DNA from 2 places in the Nonomuraea sp. NPDC049504 genome. Region 1 is predicted to be linked to the other one. Evidence: riboswitches for the same ligand, from Rfam matches in the RefSeq annotation. Region 1 holds a riboswitch; the other holds the start of a gene.
What was found. Region 1 has a riboswitch for S-adenosylmethionine ahead of AB0K28_RS10470 (aminotransferase class V-fold PLP-dependent enzyme). Riboswitches for the same ligand answer to the same signal wherever they lie in the genome.

Region 1 (10,448 bases):
GCGCATCAGAGATCTCCGTTCATCGCGCATTGGATGGATGACACTGTTTCTATGACCGTGTGACTCGTCAGGTGCGCACTTCCCCAGGCGCGGCGTACGACCTCGGATACCACGTGGTGTGGTGCCCAAAATACCGCCGCCCGGTCCTCGGCGGACGGGTGAAGGACCTGCGTTTCCGGTTGCCCACGCTGTGGTCGCGGTCCTGCTTGGTGGCCATGGTCGGCGCTGTGTCGGCCGAGACGGTGCGGCGCTGCATCGAGACGCAGTATGAGCGGGCACCCAAGGCGGGTGGCCGTGCGTAGGTCTTACAAGTTCCTCATGCGTCCGACCGCGCACCAGCGGATCGCGCTCACCGCGTGCCTGGACGACCACCGCGCCCTGTACAACGCGGCGCTTGAGGAGCGGCGTGAGGCGTACAGACGGTCCAAGGTGTCGATCCGGTACGGCGACCAGTCCGCCCAGCTGAAGGAGATCCGCGCCGACGACCCCGATCAGGCGCGCTGGTCGTTCTCCTCTCAGCAGGCGACCCTGCGCCGCCTGGACAAGGCGTTTCGCGCGTTCTTCGGCCGCGTCAAGGCCGGTCGCACTCCGGGCTTTCCGCGTTTGAAGGGCCGGGGCTGGTTCGACACGGTTGAGTGGCCCAAGGACGGCGATGGCTGCCGCTGGAACTCCCAGCCCGAGCATCCGTCCGCCACGTTTGTCCGCCTTCAAGGTGCCGGGCATGTCCGTGTCCACCGGCACCGCCCGGTGCGGGGCCGGGTGAAGACGATCAGCGTGAAGCGGGAAGGCTCCCGCTGGTTCGTCGTCTTGTCGTGCGACGACGTGCCCGCCGAGATCCTGCCCGCCACGGGTGCGGTCGTCGGCGTGGACATGGGCGTGGCGTCGTTCTTGACCACCTCGGATGGCGAGCAGGTCGGCAACCCTCGACACCTCACGGCGTCCGCCGGGAAGCCGGCAACCGCTCAGCGGGACCTGGCCCGTAAAAAGCGCGGGTCCACGCGCCGCCGTAAGGCGGTCGCCCGCGTCGCGGCCCTGCACGGCAAGGTCCGGCGTCAACGACTCGACGGCGCGCACAAGGCTGCGAACGCCCTGATCCGCGACTACGACATGATCGTGCACGAGGACCTGCGGATCACGAACATGACCAAGAGTCCGGCCCCGAAGCCGGATGGCGAGGGCGGGTTCCTGCCCAACCGCGCGGCGGCCAAGGCCGGACTGAACAAGAGCATCCTGGACGCGGGCTGGGGGGTGTTCCTGACGGTCCTCGCGCACAAGGCTGAAAGCGCCGGTCGAGAGCTGATCGCGGTGAACCCCGCCGGCACCTCCCGCACGTGTGCCCGTTGCGGGCACTGCGCGAAGGACGATCGTCTCACCCAGGCATCGTTCGTCTGTACGGCGTGCGGTCATGCCGCGCACGCCGACGTGAACGCGGCCGTCAACATTCTCAGGGCAGGGCTTGCCCTTCGCCAGGCTGCGCAAGCGGCTTAGCGAGAAGCCGCTCCCTCCAGGGAGCGGAGGAGTCACAACAGCCCTCCGAACGCGACGGTCAGGTCCATATATTGCCCCCCAGTGCGTCGAGCAGCCGCTCCGCCTCCTCCGGCTTGAGCAGCCCGGCCGCCAGCGCGCGGTCGGCCGTGAGCCTGGCCAGCGCGATGTAGGCGTCGGCCGCCTCGGGCGCGGCCAGGATGAGCGCGTCGACGTGTTTGCGTACGGTGCCGGCGTCTCCCCTGACGACGGGACCGGTCAGGCCCGCGATGCCGAGCCGCAGCACGTTGTCGAGCGCGGCGCCGAGCAGCGGGCCCAGCATCCGGCCTGGATGCTCGACCCCGATGCCGCGCAGCAGGTCGCCCGACTCGGCGATGAGCGTGACCATGTGGTTGGCGGCGCCGGCCAGGGCCGCGTGGTAGAGCGGGCGGTCGGAGTCGGCGATCCAGACCGGCTCGCCGCCCATCTCGATCACCAGCGCCTCGGCGACCGGCCGCAGCACGTCGGGGGCGGTCACGCCGTAGGAGATGCCGGTGAGCTTGTTGAGGTCGTCGTCGCGGCCCGTGAACGTCATCACCGGGTGCAGCGCCAGCGGCAGCGCGCCCGCCTCGGCCGCCGGGTCGAGCACCGACAGACCGTACGCCCCGCTGGTGTGGACGAGCATCTTGCCCCGCAGGTCGGCGCCCGTGCTGGCCAGGCCGCCGACCAGATCGGGCAGCGCGTCGTCGGGCACGGTGAGCAGGATCAGCTGCGCCGCCGCCACCACCTCGTCGGGCCTGGACGGCGAGACGCCGAGGCGCTCGGCCGCCCATCGCTGGGAGTTGTCGGAAACGCCGCTGGCGGCCACCACCCGGTGGCCCGCCTGCGCGAGCGCCGCGCCGAGTGCGGAGCCCACCTTGCCGGCCCCCAGCACGCCGACGGTCAGCCGTGCCGGGCGGTCCCCTGCGTCCATGACGTCTCACCCCTGACCAACGTGATGGCACTGCCGACCAGGGTAACGGCCTCGGGGAGTGGCGAGCGTGACCGGAGATTTGCCGCGCGTTGAGTTACCGACAAAAGGGACAAGGGCATGCGAATGGGTGCACCCCCTGTCGGAAGAGATGAGGAGAGGGGCCATCGCAGAAAGGCAGCGGGCGCCGAGTCCTCTGTGGACCCGACGCCCGCGATCGCGCTGACCCCTTGGGAGTGCGCCGGCCGGTCATCCGCCGACTGACCAGCCGGGACATGAACCCGGGCCGGCCTGCGCCGGCCCGGGCTCTATGAGTGCGGTCAGTGGTGGCTGGGCGCGTAGGCGTTGGCACCGCCCTTGCAGCCCGCGACCGCGAGGCCGATGACGGCGACCGCGTTGCCGCAGACGTTGATCGGGGCGACGATCGGGACGTGGAGCTGGTTGCCGGAGATAACGCCGCCGGTGCCGTTGGTGATGTCGGCGTGCGCCGGGGCGGCCAGCGACAGCATGGCGACGGCTCCGGTGACGACCATGACCTTCTTCAGCACGAGGGCTCCTCTCTTTCGCGGCCTGCACGACCGCGGGGTGCTTCTTCGGCGAGTGAAGGCCGCACCGCCCGATGGTCGACGCAGGGCAATCACTCGATAACAACAGGTAAACGCTAGCGCAAGATTGCGACATTGAGTAGTCATTCAATGACAGTGCGTCGCGATGGGAAGTCATGAGATAGTCCAGGCATGTGGCTCACATGGCGCGCGGCGACGGAGCGCGCGCTGTACGGCGAGGAGGGCTTCTACCTCCGCGAACGCCCCTCGGGCCACTTCCGCACCTCCGTCAGCGCGTCCCCGGCCTTCGCCGAGGCGGTGCTGGCGCTGCTCGCGGAAGTGGACGCCGAGCTGGGCAAACCCGACGCGCTTGACCTGGTCGACATCGGGGCGGGCGAGGGCGTGCTGGTCGCCGAGGTCCTCGAACGCGCCGAGCCCGCGCTGCGCGACCGGCTGCGCGTCACGGCGATCGACCTGTCGCCCAGGCCCGCCGGCCTGCCCGAGGAGATCGCCTGGTCGAGAGAGCTGCCGTGCTGCTTCACCGGGCTGGCCGTCGCCAACGAGTGGCTCGACAACGTGCCGCTCGACGTGGTCGAGCAGACCGCCGACGGGCCCCGGGTGGTGATGGTGGAGGTGCACACCGGCGAGGAGCGCCTGGGCGGGCCGCTGCGGCCGGCCGACCGGGAGTGGCTCGACCGGTGGTGGCCGCTGACACGGATGGGGGCGCGGGCCGAGGTCGGCAGGCCGCGTGACGAGGCGTGGGCGTCCGTTCTCGTCCGTCTCACCAGGGGCCGGGCGATCGCCATCGATTATGCACATCCTGTGGATAACCGTCCGCCCTGTGGAACGCTGACCGGATACCGGGACGGGTCGGTCGTGACCCCCGTACCCGACGGGAGCTGCGACATCACCGCACACGTCGCACTCGACGCGTGCGCCGAGGCCGGGCGGCGGGCCGGCGCGATATCCACAGCCTTGTCCACACAGCGCGAGGCGCTGCGCGAGCTGGGGCTGACCGGCGCGCGGCCGCCCCTCGACCTGGCCCGCACCGATCCGCGCCGCTACCTTCGCGCGCTCGCGCGGGCCTCGGAGGAGGGCGAGCTGCTGGAGGCGACCGGGCTCGGGGGCTTCGGCTGGCTCAGCCAGACCAAGTGACCCTCGCCGCCACGCCCCGGCGAAGCCCGGCCGGGAGCGTCCGCCGCTTCAGGCGGCGACGGTGATCGTTCACGCCTTCATGCGGGGGTGGCCGTCAGGTTCAGCGCGTGGAGGCCGCGGATGACGTAGCCCGGCTTCCATTCGGGCTCTTCCCGCAGCTCCAGCTTCGACGTGCGGTCGAGCAGGGCGCCGAACGACTCCGCCAGCTCGATCCTGGCCAGCGGCGCGCCCAGGCAGAAGTGGATGCCGGCGCCGAACGAGATGTGCGGATTGTCGGCGCGGCCCACGTCGAGCCGGTCAGGGTCGGCGAACACCTCGGGGTCCCTGTTGGCCGAGCCGAACAGCAGGGCCACCTCCGAGCCGCGCGGGATGCGTACGCCGTGCACCTCGATGTCCTCAAGCACCCACCGCTCGAACATCTGCAGCGGCGTGTCCCACCGCATCAGCTCCTCGACCGCGGTGGGCAGCAGCGAGCGGTCGGCGCGCAGCCTGGCCAGCTCGGCCGGGTTGCGGAACAACGACCACCAGCCGTTGCCCGTCACGTTCACGGTGGCCTCGTGACCGGCGTTGAGCAGCAGCACGCAGGTGCCGACCAGCTCGTCCTCGGTCAGCTCGCCGATCTGGGTGAGCGCGCTGACGAGGTCGTCGCCGGGGTTGGCGCGCCGGTCGGCGGCCAGGGCCTTGAGGTAGTCGGAGAACTCCGTGGCCGCGCGCACGGCGGTGTGCTGGGCCTCCAGGGTGGGGTTGAGCTCGTACATGCCGCAGATGTCGGCCGACCAGGGGCGCAGCAGGTGGCGGTCACCGTCGGGGATGCCGAGCATCTCCGCGATGACGGTGACCGGCAGCGGCTCGGCGACCTCGGCGATGAGGTCGCCGCCGCCCTTCTCCACGTACGCATCCACGAGCTCGCCCGCCATGGCCCTGACGCGGGGCCGCAGCGACTCGACCATGCGCGGCGTGAACGCCTTGGAGACCAGCCGGCGCAACCGCGTGTGCACCGGCGGCTCCACGTCGAGCATGCCCGCCCTGATCACGCGCCAGAACGGCTCCTGGAACTCCGGCTCAGCCGGCCTGCCGAACTCCTCGTGGCCTGCCACGTGCAGGTACGAGCGGCCCAGGCGGCGATCCCTGAGCAGCGCGTTGACGTCGGCGTGCCGGGAGATCAGCCATTGGCCCGTCGGCTCGAAGTAGCTGACGGGCGCCTCGCGCCGCAGCTCCTCGTAGACGCGGTACGGGTACGCCACGAATTCCGGATTCCAAGGATCAAAGCCCACTATTTCATCTTAGAAGCGGACGCCTCCCTCTTCGCGTTCCTGCTCCGCACCCGGATGTTGAGCAGCTCGACCACGACGGAGAACGCCATCGCGAAGTAGATGTAGCCCTTGGGGATGTGCTGGTCGAGACCCTCGGCCACGAGCATCACGCCGATGAGCACCAGGAACGCCAGCGCCAGCATCTTGATCGTGGGGTGGCTGTCCACGAACCGGCTGATCGGCCCGGACGCGAACAGCATCACGACCACGGCCACCACGACCGCCGCGATCATGACGCCGAGCTCGTCCACCATGCCGACCGCGGTGATCACCGAGTCGAGCGAGAACACGATGTCCAGCACCATGATCTGCAGGATCACGGAGGTGAAGGAGACGGCCGCGGGCTTCTTGCCGTCCTTGTCGTGAGGCGCCTCCATGTTGTGGTGGATCTCGGTGACGCTCTTGCCCAGCAGGAACAGGCCGCCGAACAGCAGGATCAGGTCACGTCCCGAAATCTCATGACCGAGGACCTCGAACAACGGCTCGGTGAGCTGCACCACCCACGACAGCCCCAGCAGCAGGAGCAGCCGGCTGACGAGTGCCGCGCCCAGGCCGAGCACGCGGGCCCGGTCGCGCTGCTCGGGTGGCAGCTTCCCGGCGAGGATGGAGATGAAGATGATGTTGTCGATCCCCAGCACGATCTCCAGGGCGACCAGGGTTAAAAAGCCGATCCAGATCTGCGGATCGGCCACCCAGTCGAGCATCGGGTACCTCCATGACTCGAGGGCAGGCGGGTTTCCGGTAGCAACGAGCCGGAGGCCGCAGAAGTTCACGGCTTGCGATTTCCGCCCGGGTGTCGGTTATAGTTCCCCTCGTAGGTCATGAGTGCCAGCGTCAAGCCCCGGCTAGCTGGCCGGCAACCCTCGCGTCCGCGGCGGGGTGCCCCGGGTGAAGACCTGGTCCGTCACGAGGTGTGGCGGGCAAGCGCGGGCTCCTCGGCTGCTTCCAGGGGTCCGATGACCCCGAGGAGGTTCGCCGTGTCCACTCTGACGATCTTCAGCAACGCCCGCGCCGCCGAGGAGACCCCGGCGCCCGCCACGCAGGCCCGGCCGATCCCCGCCGTCCTGGGCGCCGACCTCGAAGTGCCGGTCAAGGGCGGCCGCCTGGTCGGCTACGCCAACCTCGACTACGCCGCCAGCGCCCCCTGTCTCGAGCCGGTCAGCGCCGCCGTCACCGCCGCGCTCCCGGCCTACTCCAGCGTCCACCGCGGCGCCGGCTACGCCTCCCAGCTCACCACCGCCAGGTACGAGCAGGCCCGCCACACCGTACGCGCCTTCGTCGGCGCCCGCCCCGACGACGCGGTGATCTTCACCCGCAACACCACCGACGCCACGAACCTGCTGGCCGGCTGCCTGCCCGAAGGCACCACCACGGTCGTCTTCGACACCGAGCACCACGCCTCCCTGCTGCCCTGGCCGAACGCGGTCCGGCTGGCCCCGCCCGCTTTCCCCGGCGAGGCCGTGCGCGCCGCCGACGAGACGCTCGCCGCCATCGAAGGGCCCAAGCTGCTCGTCGTCACCGCCGCCTCCAACGTCACCGGCGAGCTGTGGCCCATCGCCGCCCTGGCCCACATCGCGCACCGGCACGGCGCGCGGATCCTGGTGGACGCGGCGCAGCTCGTACCGCATCGGCAGCTCAACCTGACCGCGCTCGACCTCGACTACGTGGCCTTCTCCGGCCACAAGCTGTACGCGCCGTTCGGCGCGGGCGCGCTGGTCGGGCGGCGGGACTGGCTGGCCGCGGGCGAGCCGTACCTCAAGGGCGGCGGCGCCGTCCGCTCGGTCGGCGAGAGCGCCGCGAACGTCGAGTGGCACGACGACCCCGAGCCGCGCCACGAGGCGGGCACCCCCAACGTGCTGGGCGCCATCGCGCTGGCCGCGGCCTGCGACGCGCTGACCGCGACCGGCTGGACCGAGCTGGTGCGCGAGGAGGAGCGGCTGATCGCGCGGCTGCGTGCCGGGCTGGCCTCCATCGACGGGGTACGCGAGCTGTCCCTGTGGGGTCCCGACCACCCCCGGGTCGGCATCGTGTCGTTCACCGTGGCCGGGTACTCGGCGCGGGAGGTGGCCGAGGTGCTGTCCGGCGAGTACGGCATCGGGGTGCGCGACGGGAAGTTCTGCGCGCACCCGTTCGTCCGTCATCTGCTGGGCGCCTCCGACGGCGGCTGCGAGGACGGCACCGCGTCCGCCGTGCGGGCCTCGATCGGCATCGGCACGACGCAGGAACACGTGGACCGGCTGGTGTCGGCCCTGCGCGACCTGGTCGCACGCTGACGCCCAGCGGCCTCACCGAGCGGCCTTTCCGGGCGGCCTTTCCGGGCGGCCTTTCCGGGCGGCCTTTCCGGGCGGCCCGTCCGCCGGGCTCAGCGGTTCGGTGGCTTACGGTGCTGGGGCGGCTCGTCGGCGACCAGGGAGTCGATCTCCCGCATGTCCTCGTCGTTGAGCCGGCTCTGCCGCGGCTCCTGCTGGGGCGCGCCCGGCTGCCTGGGGACGTCGGGCGGCTCCTCGGTGGTGGACCGGGCGGGCGTGGTGGGCCCGCCGTAGGAGCCGGTGTCCGTGGTGCCGTAAGAGCCCGTGGTGGTGTCCGTCCTGTTCGGCCGGTACGACACCAGGTCCTCCTCGGCGGCCCGGCGGTCGTGCCGCCGCCGGAACATCGACGACAGGATGCCGTCGATCCCGATGCGCCCGCCGCCCAGTGCCAGGAACAGCAGACAGAGCGCGCCGAGCGCCGCCGCGAGCTCCCAGCCGCCTTCCTGCACCATGATGCCCTTGTCCCAGTGCGCGAAGATGATCGCGCCCAGCATGTTGAGCAGCAGCAGCAGCGCCACAGGGCGGACCGCCAGCCCGATGATCAGCAGCACCCCGCCGATGAGCTCGACGACCATGGCGTACCCGGCGGCCAGCTCGGGCATCGGGATGCCCATCTCGCCGAATCCGCTCGCGATCGCGGAGTGCCCGCCCTGCCACTTCTGCCAGCCGTGCGCGACGAAAATCACGCCGGTGATGACGCGCGCGATCAGGGCCGCGATGTCGAAGAGAACTCTCTTCATGGTCCTATCTCCCCCCGTTCCAGCTATTCCTCCCCCTGTCCGGCTATGGGATGTCATCGCATGCCATCTCTTGACCAACCCCCTAGCTGGATCACCAGCGACGACGGTGGCAGCATGGCCGTATGACGGAACGTGTGGTCGGAATCGGCGCGGGCGCGAAAGAGCTGGCCACCGAGGACATGATCCTCAACATCGGGCCGCAACACCCCTCCACCCACGGCGTGCTGCGGCTGCGGCTGACGCTCGACGGCGAGCGCATCGCCACCGCCGAGCCGATCATCGGCTACATGCACCGGGGCGCGGAGAAGCTGTTCGAGGTGCGCGACTACCGTCAGATCATCATGCTCGCCAACCGGCACGACTGGCTGTCGGGGTTCGCGAACGAGCTTGGCGTGGTCATCGCCGCCGAGCGCATGCTGGGCATGGAACCGCCGGTGCGCGCCGTCTGGGCCCGCACGCTGCTCGCCGAGCTCAACCGGGTGCTCAACCATCTGATGTTCCTCGGCTCCTACCCGCTTGAGCTGGGCGCGATGACGCCGCTGTTCTACTCCTTCAACGAGCGCGAGCGCATCCAGGCCGTCATGGAGGAGATCTCCGGCGGGCGCATGCACTACATGTTCAACCGGGTCGGCGGGCTCAAGGAGGACCTGCCGCTGGGCTGGCTCGACCGGGTGTCGGCGGCCGTCGCGGAGACCCGCCGCCGGGTGCCCGACATCGAGAACCTCATCCTGCACAACGAGATCTTCATCGCCCGCACCAAGGGGGTGGGGGTGCTGACCCGGGAGCAGATCCTGCAGTACGGCGTCAGCGGCCCCATCGCCCGTGCCTCCGGGGTGGACATCGACCTGCGGCGCGACGATCCGTACCTGGCCTATGGGGAGCTGCCGGTGAAGGTCGTCACGCGGAGCGCGGGCGACTGCCACGCGCGCTTCGAGGTGCTGCTCGACCAGCTCAAGGTCTCGCTCGACCTGGCCGAGGTCTGCGTCGAGCGGCTGCGCTCGCTGCCGCCTGGGCCGATCAACCAGCGGCTGCCCAAGGTGCTGAAGGTGCCGGAGGGGCACACGTACGCGTGGACCGAGAACCCGCTCGGCATCAACGGCTACTACCTGGTCTCCAAGGGCGACAAGACGCCGTGGCGGCTCAAGCTGCGCTCGGCGTCGTACAGCAACATCCAGGTGCTGCGGGAGATCCTGCCCGGGCACCTGGTGGCCGACATGGTGGCCATCCTCGGCTCGATGTTCTTCGTCGTGGGTGACATCGACAAGTGAGCGGGCAACAACGGGACAAATACGTCGACTGGCTGCGGGCGCTCAGCCTGATCGTCGTGGTGGTCTGGCACTGGGCGTTCACCATCCTCGAATGGAAGCCGCACGGCCCCGAGCCGACCAGCCCGCTCGGCTTCACCTCAGGGTTATGGATTCTCACCTGGCTGCTGCAGGTGCTGCCGCTGTTCTTCTACGTCGGCGGGCACGTGCACCTGCTGTCGTGGCGGCGGGCCAAGGGGCGCGGGACCGGCATCGGGGCGTTCGTGCTGCGGCGCATCCGCGCGCTCGCCTTACCCGCGCTGTTCCTGTCCGGGGTGTGGGTCGTCATCGGGGCGGTGGTGACGTACACGTTCGGGGTGGACTGGATGTGGCGGGTGGTGCTGCTGGTGCTCAGCCCGCTGTGGTTCCTCGGCGTCTACCTCGTGCTCATCGCGCTGCTGCCGGTCGCGCTGTGGGTGCACCGCCGCTACGACGTGCTCGCGCTGATCTGGCTCGGCGGCACGGCGCTCGTCGTGGACGTGCTGCGCTTCCGCTACGGCATCGAGTGGGCCGGCTGGCTCAACATGATCGTCGTCTGGGGCCTCGCCCACCAGGCCGGCTTCTTCTACGACCGGGTCGTGGAGCTGCCGCGCCGCTACGACGCCGCCCTGCTGTGGACCGGGCTGTTCGCCCTGTTCGGGCTGGTGT
Region 2 (10,448 bases), on a different contig from region 1:
GCTCAGGGCGCTCGGACGGCGCTGCCGCAACGGCTCGGCCACCGTGCTCGGCGACCTCGCGCAGGGCACCACCCCGTGGTCCACCACCTCGTGGCAGGCGGTGCTCGAACACCTCGGCCAGCGCGAGGGCGAGGTGACGGAGCTGACACTCGGCTTCCGCGTGCCGCGCGAGGTGCTCGACTACGCGGCCCGGCTGCTGCCCTCCATCGCCCCCGGCCTGGCCGCGCCGCGCTCGCTGCGTCCCGGCGCGGGCTCGCTCACCGTGCTGCCCGGCGGCTCGGTCATCGAGGTGGCGCGGCAGGCGCTGGCCAAAGAGGGTTCCATCGGCGTCATCGTTCCCGACGCCCTGGTCGAGACCGTCTCGCAGGCGCTGGCCGAGCTGCCGCACGCCGTGCTCGACCCCGACTCCCCCGACGAGCAGCGCCTGCTCGTCGTGCCCGCCACGCTCGCCAAGGGCCTCGAGTACGACCACGTCATCGTGGTCGAGCCGGCCGACATCGTGGCCGCCGAGCCGAGGGGCCTGGCCCGGCTCTACGTCGTGCTGACCCGTGCGGTCACCTCGCTGACCGTGCTGCACGACAAGCCGCTGCCCGCCGAGCTGGCGGCGTGAGCCGCGCGGGCACGGCGCTTCTAGGATGGCTGGGCAAGCACCTAGCTCTCACCCAAGGAGGATGCCGTGCCCGCACCGCTTCCCCATGAATTCCTGCCGTCGGTCCCCGCGCTCGTGGTCGAGAGCGACGACATCCAGGACGGCGAGCGACTGCCCGACCTCCACGTCTTCAACGACTGGGGCATGACGGGCGGCAACCAGTCGCCGCACCTGCGCTGGTCCGGCGCCCCCGAGGGCACCAGGAGCTATGCCGTCACGTGCTTCGACCCCGACGCGCCGACCGGCAGCGGCTTCTGGCACTGGGTGCTGTTCGACCTGCCGGCCTCGGTGACCGAGCTGCCCACCGGCGCGGGCTCGGCGCCCGACTTCAAGGGCCTGCCCGAGGGCGCCGTGCACGCCCGCACCGACTACGGCACCAAGGCCTACGGCGGCGCCGCCCCGCCTCCCGGCGACCCGCACCGCTACGTCTTCACCGTGCACGCGCTGGGCGTCGACAAGCTGGGGGTCGACAGCGACACCAGCCCGGCCGTGGTCGGCTTCAACATCAACGCCAACCTGCTGGCCCGTGGCTTCGTCGTGGCCCACTTCGGCGTCTGACAAGCGTCAGAGCGCCCCGCCGGGAGCCCGGCGGGGCGCTCGTCATGTCGGGGTCAGCTCATGTCGGGGTCAGCGCACGAGGGGCGCCTGGGGGCAGCCGACGAGCCCCGGCAGCAGCGAGTCGACGACCGGAATGCCGGTGGTGGTCGCGCCCGGCAGGCAGAACGGATTGTTCAGCTGGCGCAGCAGGCTGAACGTGCTCGTCAGCTCGTCGTCGGCATGCGCGGGAGCCGCCGCGGCGGTGACGGCGGCCAGGGCGATGGCCGCGATACCGAAAATGCGCTTGCTGCGGGAGAACATCCGCCACTCCTTCGTTGAGGTGAGTTATGGCTGACCACCTTTCCTCACCATGAGTAGCGGATCAATGGTGAAACGTAATGGCAGCTCCACAAGAAAAAGAGCGGCCCGGAAAATTCCGGACCGCTCTTCGCCTGCGCGACGGATAAAGACCTAGAAGTCCATGTCGCCGCCGCCGGGCATGCCGCCGGCGGGAGCGGCCCCAGCCTTCTCGGGCTTCTCGGCGATGACGGCCTCGGTCGTCAGGAACAGCGCCGCGATGGAGGCGGCGTTCTGCAGCGCGGAGCGCGTCACCTTGGCCGGGTCGATGATGCCCGACTCGAACATGTTGACGTACTCGCCCGACGCGGCGTTGAGGCCCTCACCCGGGGTGAGGTTGCGCACGCGCTCGACCACGACGCCGCCCTCGAGGCCGGCGTTGACCGCGATCTGCTTGAGCGGCTCCTCCAGCGCCTTCTTGACGATGGCGGCACCGGTGGCCTCGTCGCCGTTGAGCTCGAGCTTGTCGAACGCCTTGGCGCCGGCCTGCAGCAGCGCCACGCCACCGCCGGGGACGATGCCCTCCTCGACGGCCGCCTTCGCGTTGCGGACGGCGTCCTCGATGCGGTGCTTGCGCTCCTTGAGCTCGACCTCGGTGGCGGCACCGGCCTTGATGACGGCGACGCCGCCGGCCAGCTTGGCCAGGCGCTCCTGGAGCTTCTCGCGGTCGTAGTCGGAGTCGGTGCGCTCGATCTCGGCGCGGATCTCGTTGACCCGGCCGGAGATCTGCTCGGCGTCACCGGCGCCGTCGACGATCGTCGTCTCGTCCTTGGTCACGACCACCTTGCGGGCGCGGCCCAGCAGGTCGAGGGTGGCGGTCTCGAGCTTGAGGCCGACCTCCTCGGCGATGACCTGACCGCCGGTCAGGATCGCGATGTCGTTGAGCATGGCCTTGCGGCGGTCGCCGAAGCCCGGAGCCTTGACGGCGACGGAACGGAACAGGCCGCGGATCTTGTTGACGACCAGGGTCGCCAGAGCCTCGCCCTCGACGTCCTCGGCGATGATCAGCAGCGGCTTGCCGGACTGGACGACCTTGTCGAGCAGCGGCAGCAGGTCCTTGTTGGCGGAGACCTTGCTGTTGACGATCAGGATGTAGGGGTCTTCGAGCACGGCCTCCATGCGGTCGGAGTCGGTCACGAAGTACATCGACGTCATGCCCTTGTCGAAGCGCATGCCCTCGGTGAGCTCGAGCTCGAGGCCGAAGGTGTTGCTCTCCTCGACGGTGATGACGCCTTCCTTGCCGACCTTGTCCATCGCCTCGGCGATGAGCGAGCCGATCTCGGGGTCGGCGGCGGAGATGGAGGCGGTGGAGGCGATCTGCTCCTTGGTCTCCACGTCCTTGGCCAGCTTGGAGAGCTCCTCGCTGACGCGCTCGACGGCGGACTCGATGCCCTTCTTCAGGGCCATCGGGTTGGCGCCGGCGGCGACGTTGCGCAGGCCCTCGCGCACCAGCGCCTGGGCGAGCACGGTGGCCGTGGTGGTGCCGTCACCAGCCACGTCGTCGGTCTTCTTCGCGACCTCCTTGACCAGCTCGGCGCCGATCTTCTCCCAGGGGTCCTCGAGCTCGATCTCCTTGGCGATGGACACACCGTCGTTGGTGATCGTGGGAGCGCCCCACTTCTTCTCCAGCACGACGTTGCGGCCCTTGGGACCCAAGGTCACCTTGACGGCGTCGGCGAGCTGGTTCATACCGCGCTCGAGACCGCGCCGGGCGTCCTCGTCAAACGCGATCATCTTGGCTGCCATAAGGCTAGACCTCCCAGATGCAGGGTGGCTTGTCGTGGACCGAGCCGACGCCCGCGACGGCATGGGTCAGCATCTCCTTCGGCAGACCCCATCGTCCCGATCCGGTGTTGGCACTCTGCTGCACAGAGTGCCAACGAACTGTTTAGCACTCTACCCTGTCGAGTGCAAGCGAACGCCCACCTGCCCCACGTTTCCGCCCAGGTCAGTCAGTACGCCGGTACGGCGAGCCGCCCTGGGCGGCCCACCGTACGCGAGTCGACGAGAGAGAGATGACGGCTCGCACGGACTGCGCTGCCGTGCGAACCCGCCCGGTGCATACCAGGATGTCGATCAGACCGTTCGGACGGACTCCGCCTGCGGTCCCTTCTGGCCCTGCGTGATCTCGAACTCGACGCGCTGTCCCTGCTCGAGAGATCGGTACCCGTCCATCATGATCGCTGAGTAATGGACGAATACATCCTTACCACCGTCTACCGCGATGAAGCCGTAGCCCTTGTCCGCGTTGAACCACTTGACGGTGCCCTGCGCCACTTCCGACTCCTCTTACTGGTCTCCCAGATCTCGCCCATTCCTCCGCGAGACCTGTAATCGCCCGACTTAACAGAAAATCAGCCGGACGATCGCCCTCGACCATACCTGTGGGGAGGGGTTTGGCAACAGAGTCAATCTGGGAACTGCCTATTTCTTCTTCCCGAACCTGGTTCAACATTGAATTAGGCCCGGAAAAGGAGAAGGCGCCCACAAGGGGCGCCTTCTGGATGCGAGCCGCGACACTCAGCCGCCGGCGACCGCCGGGATGATGGAGATCTGAGTCCCCTCAGGGGCGGGAGTGTCGAGGCCCTCGGCGAAACGGACGTCCTCTTCCCCCACGTAAACGTTGACGAAACGACGAATCTTGCCCGATTCATCCAGAATTCTCGCGCCGATGCCCGGGTAGTCGGCGTCGAGCTTGATGAGCACGTCACGAAGCGTCGCGCCCTCGCCACTGACCTCCGCGTTGCCCCCGGTGTAGGTGCGCAGAATGGTGGGAATCCGCACAGAAACGCTCATGGTTTAAGTCGCCTTTCCTGGTTGTCAGACAGTCGCGCGGAACGCGTCGAGAGAGGGCCGGATCACGGCCGTGGGTGCGGCGTCGTCGCTGATCGCGTCGAGCGTCTTGAGCCCGTCACCGGTGTTGAGCACCACGGTGAGGGCGTCGGGGTCGAGCACGCCGTTCTCGGTGAGCTTCTTCAGCACGCCGACGGTGACGCCGCCCGCGGTCTCGGCGAAGACGCCCTCCGTCGAGGCCAGCAGCTTGATGGCGGCCACGATCTCGGCGTCGGTGACGTCCTCGACGGCTCCGCCGGTGCGCCGGGCGATGTCCAGCACGTACGGCCCGTCGGCCGGGTTGCCGATGGCCAGGGACTTGGCGATGGTGTCGGGCTTGACCGGCCGTACGACCTCGTGCCCCGCCTTGTACGCGGTCGACACCGGCGAGCACCCGGCCGCCTGCGCCCCGAAGATCTTGTACGGGGTGTCCTCGACCAGCCCCAGCTTCACCAGCTCCTTGAAGCCCTTGTCGATCTTCGTGAGCTGGGACCCGGAGGCGATGGGGATGATGATCTGCTCGGGCAGCCGCCAGCCGAGCTGCTCGGCGATCTCGTACGCGAGCGTCTTGGAGCCCTCGGCGTAGTAGGGCCGCAGGTTGACGTTGACGAATCCCCACTTGTCGCCCAGCGGGTCGCCGATGAGTTCGGAGCAGAACCGGTTGACGTCGTCGTACGTGCCCTCGATGCCGATGAGCTTCCCGCCGAAGACCCGCGCCATGGCGATCTTCGCCTGCTCCAGATTGGCCGGGATGAACACGCACGCGTCGAGCCCGGCCCGCGCGGCGGCGGCGGTGACGGCGCCGGCGAGATTGCCGGTGGAGGAGCAGGAAAGCGTGTGGAAGCCGAAGTTCCTGGCCGCTTCGACGGCCATGGCGACGACCCGGTCCTTGAAGGAGTGGGTGGGATTGCCGGAGTCGTCCTTCACGTAAAGGGACTTGATGCCGAGCGTTCGGCCGAGGTTTCCGGCCTTGACCAATTTCGTCCAGCCGGGGTTCATATTCGGCTTTTCGGTCACGTTCGCCGGAACCGGAAGGAGCGCCCGGTAACGCCAGATGTTGGCCGGGCCCGATGCGATCTGCTCGCGGGTCACCCGGCCGAAGTCGTAGGCCGCCTCGAGCGGCCCGAAACACTCCTGACACGCGAAGCTGGGACCCAGCGGGTAACGCGCGCCGCACTCGCGGCAGGACAGAGCGGTGGCAGGACCAAAGTCAAGCGACATGAAGCGAGGCCTTCCCTCATCTTCGCCCGCGGCCACCTTGACCGCGAACCGGAATTGGCACCTTGTCCCGGTCGGCCTCGCCTGGTCGCGAGTCGAAAGCCGGGAGGGTTGCCGGGGCTTCGCAGGGCCGGTCCCTCCACCCCTCTGGATGAGCAATATGAAGTTGTTGAAACGGACTCTACCCGCTTAAGTGGCCGCAATTACCACCCGTCTCACCATGTGAGACGGGTGGTCTCAGCGATAGTCCTCGCCCAGCACACCCTGCACGTACTTGCGTGCCTGATGGATGCGGGATTTCGCGGTGCCCAGCGGGATGCCGAGCTGCTCGGCCACCTCGTTGTAGTCGAGCTGGACGATGTCACGCAGCACCAGCGCCTGCGCCAGGTCGGGCTTGTCGGCCTCCAGGGCCTCCATCGCGTCGAGCAGGTCGAGCCGCGAGCCCGCGATCACGCTGACCCGCCGCACGTCGGGCTTCTGCATCGGCAGCTCGTCCGAGCTCTGCTCGGCCGCCCGCCGCTTCAGCGACCGGTACGTCGTGCGCGCGCAGTTGGCCGTCACGATGTGCAGCCACGTACTGAACCTGGCACGCCCCTCGAACCGCCCGATATTACGCGCGACAGCCAGCAACGTATCTTGCGAGGCCTCCTCCGCGTCCTGGTGATAAGGCAGGATTCGGGCGCAATGCCGCATCACATCGGGCTCTATCCGCGCCAGGAGCTCGCCGAGTGCGCGATGATCTCCGGCAGCGGCTGAGCGGGCGAGTTCCTCGGTTAGCTCATCAAGCGCCATAGCTGGGATCCTATGATCGAAAGGAGCCTAGATGAACAGCGTGCTGTTGGCCTCCAACAGAGGGCCGGTCTCCTTCACCGTCTCCGACGACGGCGAACTCACCATGAAGCGCGGCGGCGGCGGTCTCGTGTCGGGCCTGTCGGGCGTGGCCAAGGGCGACGGCGTGCTGTGGGTCTGCGCGGCGTTGTCCGACGGCGACCGCAGCGCCGTGCGGCAGGCCGGCGGCGGCCGGGTCGACCACGCGGGCTACGACACGGGCCCGATGCGCATGCTCGACATCCCGCCCGCCACCTTCCATCGAGCCTACAACGCGGTGGCCAACTCGACCCTGTGGTTCGTCAACCATCTGCTCTACGACATCCCCAACTCGCCCAACTTCGGCACCAGGTTCGAGCGCGAGTGGGAGTCATACCGCGACTACAACGGCGCTTTCGCGCTGGCGCTGGCCGAGGAGGCCGGCCACGGCGCGCGCGTGATGGTGCAGGACTACCACCTTACGCTGACCCCCGCCATGCTCAGGGCCGAACGGCCCGACCTGCGCATCGCGCACTTCAGCCACACCCCGTGGGCGCCGCCCGAATACTTCTCGCTGCTGCCCGACGACGTCGCCAAGGAGGTGCTCGAAGGCATCCTGGGCGCCGACCACGCCGGCTTCCTCACCGACCGGTGGGCGCAGGCGTTCATGGACTGCTGCGAGCGGCTGCTGGGCGCCGAGGCCGACCGCGTCGGGCGCAGCGTCACCCACGCCGGCAGGACCACCCGCATCGGCGTCCACAGCCTGGGAGTGGACGGCGCCGCGCTGTGGGAGCGGGCCTGCGAGCCCGACGTCGAGTCGCACATGACGGCGCTCAGGGAGCAGGTCGGCGGGCGCAGGCTGATCGTCCGCATCGACCGCACCGAGCTGTCGAAGAACATCGTGCGCGGGCTCAACGCCTACCGCGAGTTCCTCGCCGCCCACCCCGAGTGGCACGGCCGCGTGGTGCACCTCGCCTTCGCCTATCCCAGCCGGCACGACCTGCCCGAATACCGCGAGTACACCGCGTCTGTGCAGCGCTGCGCGCAGGAGATCGAGGACGAGTACGCCACCGAGGACTGGGACCCGCTCATCCTCAACGTCAACGACGACTATCCGCGCTCGCTGGCCGCCTACCGGATGGCCGACGTGCTGCTGGTCAACCCCATCCGCGACGGCATGAACCTGGTGGCCAAGGAGGGCCCCGTGCTGTCGCCGCACTGCGCGCTCGTGCTGTCGCGGGAGGCGGGCGCCGCGGCCGAGCTGGGCCAGCACGCGCTGCTCGTCAACCCGTACGACATCAGCGGCACCGCGGCCGCGCTGCACGAGGCGCTGGTCATGCCGGAGGACGAGCGGCGCAGCCGCCGCGACAAGCTGCGCGCCGCCGCGACCGCGCTGCCACCGCAACAGTGGCTCGCCGCCCAGCTCGAGGCCCTGGCCTGACGCGTCACGAGCGGGTGATCGCCGAGACCAGCTCCTCCAGCAGCCGCACCACGCCGTCGGGGCCGTCCACCACCAGGTCGGCGCGCTCCGCGAGCGCGGTGACCTCGGTCGAGCCGCTGCACACGGTCACGCCGGGGAGGCCGGACGCGCGTACGGCGTCGAACGCCGCCAGGTCACCGAGGTCGTCGCCGACGAACATGACCGAGCGCGCCTCCCGCTCCGTGAGGAACAGGCCGAGCGCGTGGCCCTTGTCCATGCCCGGCGGCCGCAGCTCCAGCACCATGCGGCCGGGCTCGATGACCAGCCCGTGCTTGTCGGCCAGCTTGGCGAGCGGCTCGCGCAGCGCGGCGAGCGCGCCCTCCGGGTCGGGGCTGCGCCTGGTGTGGACGGCCACGGCCCGCCCCTTGTCCTCGATGCGCACGCCCTGCACGCCCAGCGATTCGAGCAGCAGCGGCAGCTCGGCCTCCGCGTTGGGGACGCCGGGCGGCGGCGGGGGCGCGGAGACGCGGCCGTCCTCCCAGCGTTCGAAGCCGTAGTGGCCGAGCACCACCAGGCCGGGCACGTCGGCCAGGCCGGGTCCGAGCGCCAGGGCGGTGGCCGGGGGTCTGCCGGTCACGATGGCCACCGCTCCGACGTGGGCGCCCAGCTCGGCGAGTACGCCGGGCGCCTTCGGATGGATCACGGCCTGGGCGGGGTCGGGCACGATCGGCGACAGGGTGCCGTCGAAGTCGAGCCCGATCACGGCGCCCGCCGGATCGTGCACGATCGCTTCCATTCCAGGGATGTTCTTCACTCGGCTGCCGTACCCAGACGGTCAGGGACGCATGCCGAGCCTTCTGGCCGCACGGTCGCGCCGGCGCGTGGATCGTAATCTGCGCAGCCGCTTGACCAGCATCGGGTCCTGCTCCAGCGCCTCCGGCCGGTCGATCAGCTCACCGAGGAGCTGGTAGTAGCGCGTGGCGGAGAAGCCGAACGTCTCCTTGATGGCGTGCTCCTTCGCGCCCGCGTAGCGCCACCATTGGCGTTCGAAGGCGAGGAGATCGAGATCGCGTTGTGAGAGTGGTTGTCGGGACGGTTCCTGGGCAGCATTGTCACCGCTGAGCGGTGCTCCCATGGTGTCCTCCTCGAAAGGGGCGGGCGACGATCTCGCCGCCCGCACGCGGCCCGTTCGCCATCGTAATGTGCGGAGTGCGGCTGTTCACGACGGATTGGGAGACGTACAGTCACCAGATGTGACCTCTGTCATCACGCTCCTCACCGACTACGGGTTAGAGGATGGATATGTGGCGGCCTGTCATGGAGTGATCGCCGGGATAGCCCCTGAGGCCCGGGTGATCGACGTCTGTCACCTCATCCCGGCCGGCGATGTGCGGCGCGGCGCGGCGGTTCTGGCGCAGACCATCCCGTACCTCCCCGAGGGTATCCACATCGGTGCGGTCGATCCCGGGGCGGGTGGCGCGCGGCGGGCGGTGGCCGTCGAGGCGGGCGGCCGGGTGTTCATCGGGCCCGACAACGGGTTGCTGTCGTGGGCGGTGCACGCCAGCGGCGGCGCGCGGGCGGCGTACGAGATCACCAACGACGCCTACTTCCTGCGGCCTGCCTCGCCGACGTTCCCCGGGCGTGATGTGTTCGCTCCCGTGGCCGGGCGGCTCTACGGCGGGCTGCCCGCGGCCGAGCTGGGGCCGCGGCTGCCGGTGTCGCGGCTGGTCACGCTGCCCGAGCCGACCACGCTGCTGCGCGACGGCTCGGTGGAGGGCGAGGTGGTCTCGGTCGACCGCTACGGCAACACGCAGCTGTCGATCGGGGCCGGCGACCTGCGGTCGCTGGGCGTGCGGGTGGGCGACACGCTCGGGGTGTGGCTGGGGCGGCGGCAGCTCGCGCTGCCGTACCGGGAGACGTACGCGGCGGTGCCGCCGGGCGAGCTGGTGGCGTTCGCGGACTCGGCGGGGCTGATCGCGATCGCGGTCAACTGCGGTGACGCGGCCCAGCGGCTGGGCCTGCCACCCGGTGCACATGTCCGACTTTCCCCCTCTCCATAGGACAAACCGGAACTACTCCGCGTATCGGTCTGTTTACTGAAGCGTCCGTCCGTCGGCGTATCCGCGTGTCAGAATGCGAGCTGATCGGAGGCCCCTCCCCTCCCGCTCGAGGTCGACGTGTTCCAGTTGTCCGTTGTGCTGTCCTTCCTGCTGTCCGTGACCTGGCCCGCTCCCGTCCCGCCCGTGTCCGAGCGCTGGCGCGCCTGGCCGGTGACGCGCATCTTCCCCGCCACGGTGCCGGGGCACAGCCCCTCCGGGGCGCGGGTCACGTACGTGCTGGCCGGGGTCGCCCCCGAGGCCGCCTGCCCGGCCGCCTTCCATGCCGCGGCCGTGCTGCCCTACCGGCCCTACTGCCGCGTCGCCTTACGCGCCACCTACTCCGACAGCACCCAGACCTTCGTCGTCACCGCCGGCATCGCCGTGCTCGACCGGCCGGGATTCTCCCTCCACGGCTCGGGGCGGCCCGCGACCGTGCGGCCCGCGGCGTTCCCCGGCGGGCCCGCCGCCCGCTTCGGCGACCGCCAGTACGTCACCGGCGTCGTGCTCGGCTCCCCCGGGCGCTACCTGG

Region 2: another riboswitch for S-adenosylmethionine. It lies ahead of thrC (threonine synthase); the one in region 1 lies ahead of AB0K28_RS10470 (aminotransferase class V-fold PLP-dependent enzyme).

What each region holds. Positions count from the first base shown of each region.
Region 1 covers NZ_JBFAPT010000004.1:300,376-310,823, forward strand. The annotation lists gene AB0K28_RS10435 (hypothetical protein) at 60-302, shown strand; gene AB0K28_RS10440 (transposase) at 319-1,488, shown strand; gene AB0K28_RS10445 (DUF2520 domain-containing protein) at 1,547-2,437, opposite strand; gene AB0K28_RS10450 (chaplin family protein) at 2,755-2,982, opposite strand; gene AB0K28_RS10455 (SAM-dependent methyltransferase) at 3,172-4,134, shown strand; gene AB0K28_RS10460 (cytochrome P450) at 4,212-5,408, opposite strand; gene AB0K28_RS10465 (TerC family protein) at 5,408-6,151, opposite strand; SAM riboswitch class IV at 6,265-6,380, shown strand; gene AB0K28_RS10470 (aminotransferase class V-fold PLP-dependent enzyme) at 6,425-7,720, shown strand; gene AB0K28_RS10475 (DoxX family protein) at 7,810-8,496, opposite strand; gene AB0K28_RS10480 (NADH-quinone oxidoreductase subunit D) at 8,619-9,764, shown strand; gene AB0K28_RS10485 (acyltransferase) at 9,761-10,448, shown strand, end outside.
Region 2 covers NZ_JBFAPT010000019.1:192,672-203,119, forward strand. The annotation lists gene AB0K28_RS32330 (AAA family ATPase) at 1-610, shown strand, start outside; gene AB0K28_RS32335 (YbhB/YbcL family Raf kinase inhibitor-like protein) at 677-1,207, shown strand; gene AB0K28_RS32340 (hypothetical protein) at 1,277-1,507, opposite strand; gene groL (chaperonin GroEL) at 1,658-3,289, opposite strand; gene AB0K28_RS32350 (cold-shock protein) at 3,620-3,820, opposite strand; gene AB0K28_RS32355 (MoaD/ThiS family protein) at 4,064-4,339, opposite strand; gene thrC (threonine synthase) at 4,364-5,596, opposite strand; SAM riboswitch class I at 5,610-5,751, opposite strand; gene AB0K28_RS32365 (RNA polymerase sigma factor) at 5,831-6,385, opposite strand; gene AB0K28_RS32370 (trehalose-6-phosphate synthase) at 6,417-7,841, shown strand; gene otsB (trehalose-phosphatase) at 7,846-8,616, opposite strand; gene AB0K28_RS32380 (DUF3263 domain-containing protein) at 8,656-8,955, opposite strand; gene AB0K28_RS32385 (SAM-dependent chlorinase/fluorinase) at 9,074-9,880, shown strand; gene AB0K28_RS32390 (hypothetical protein) at 10,007-10,448, shown strand, end outside.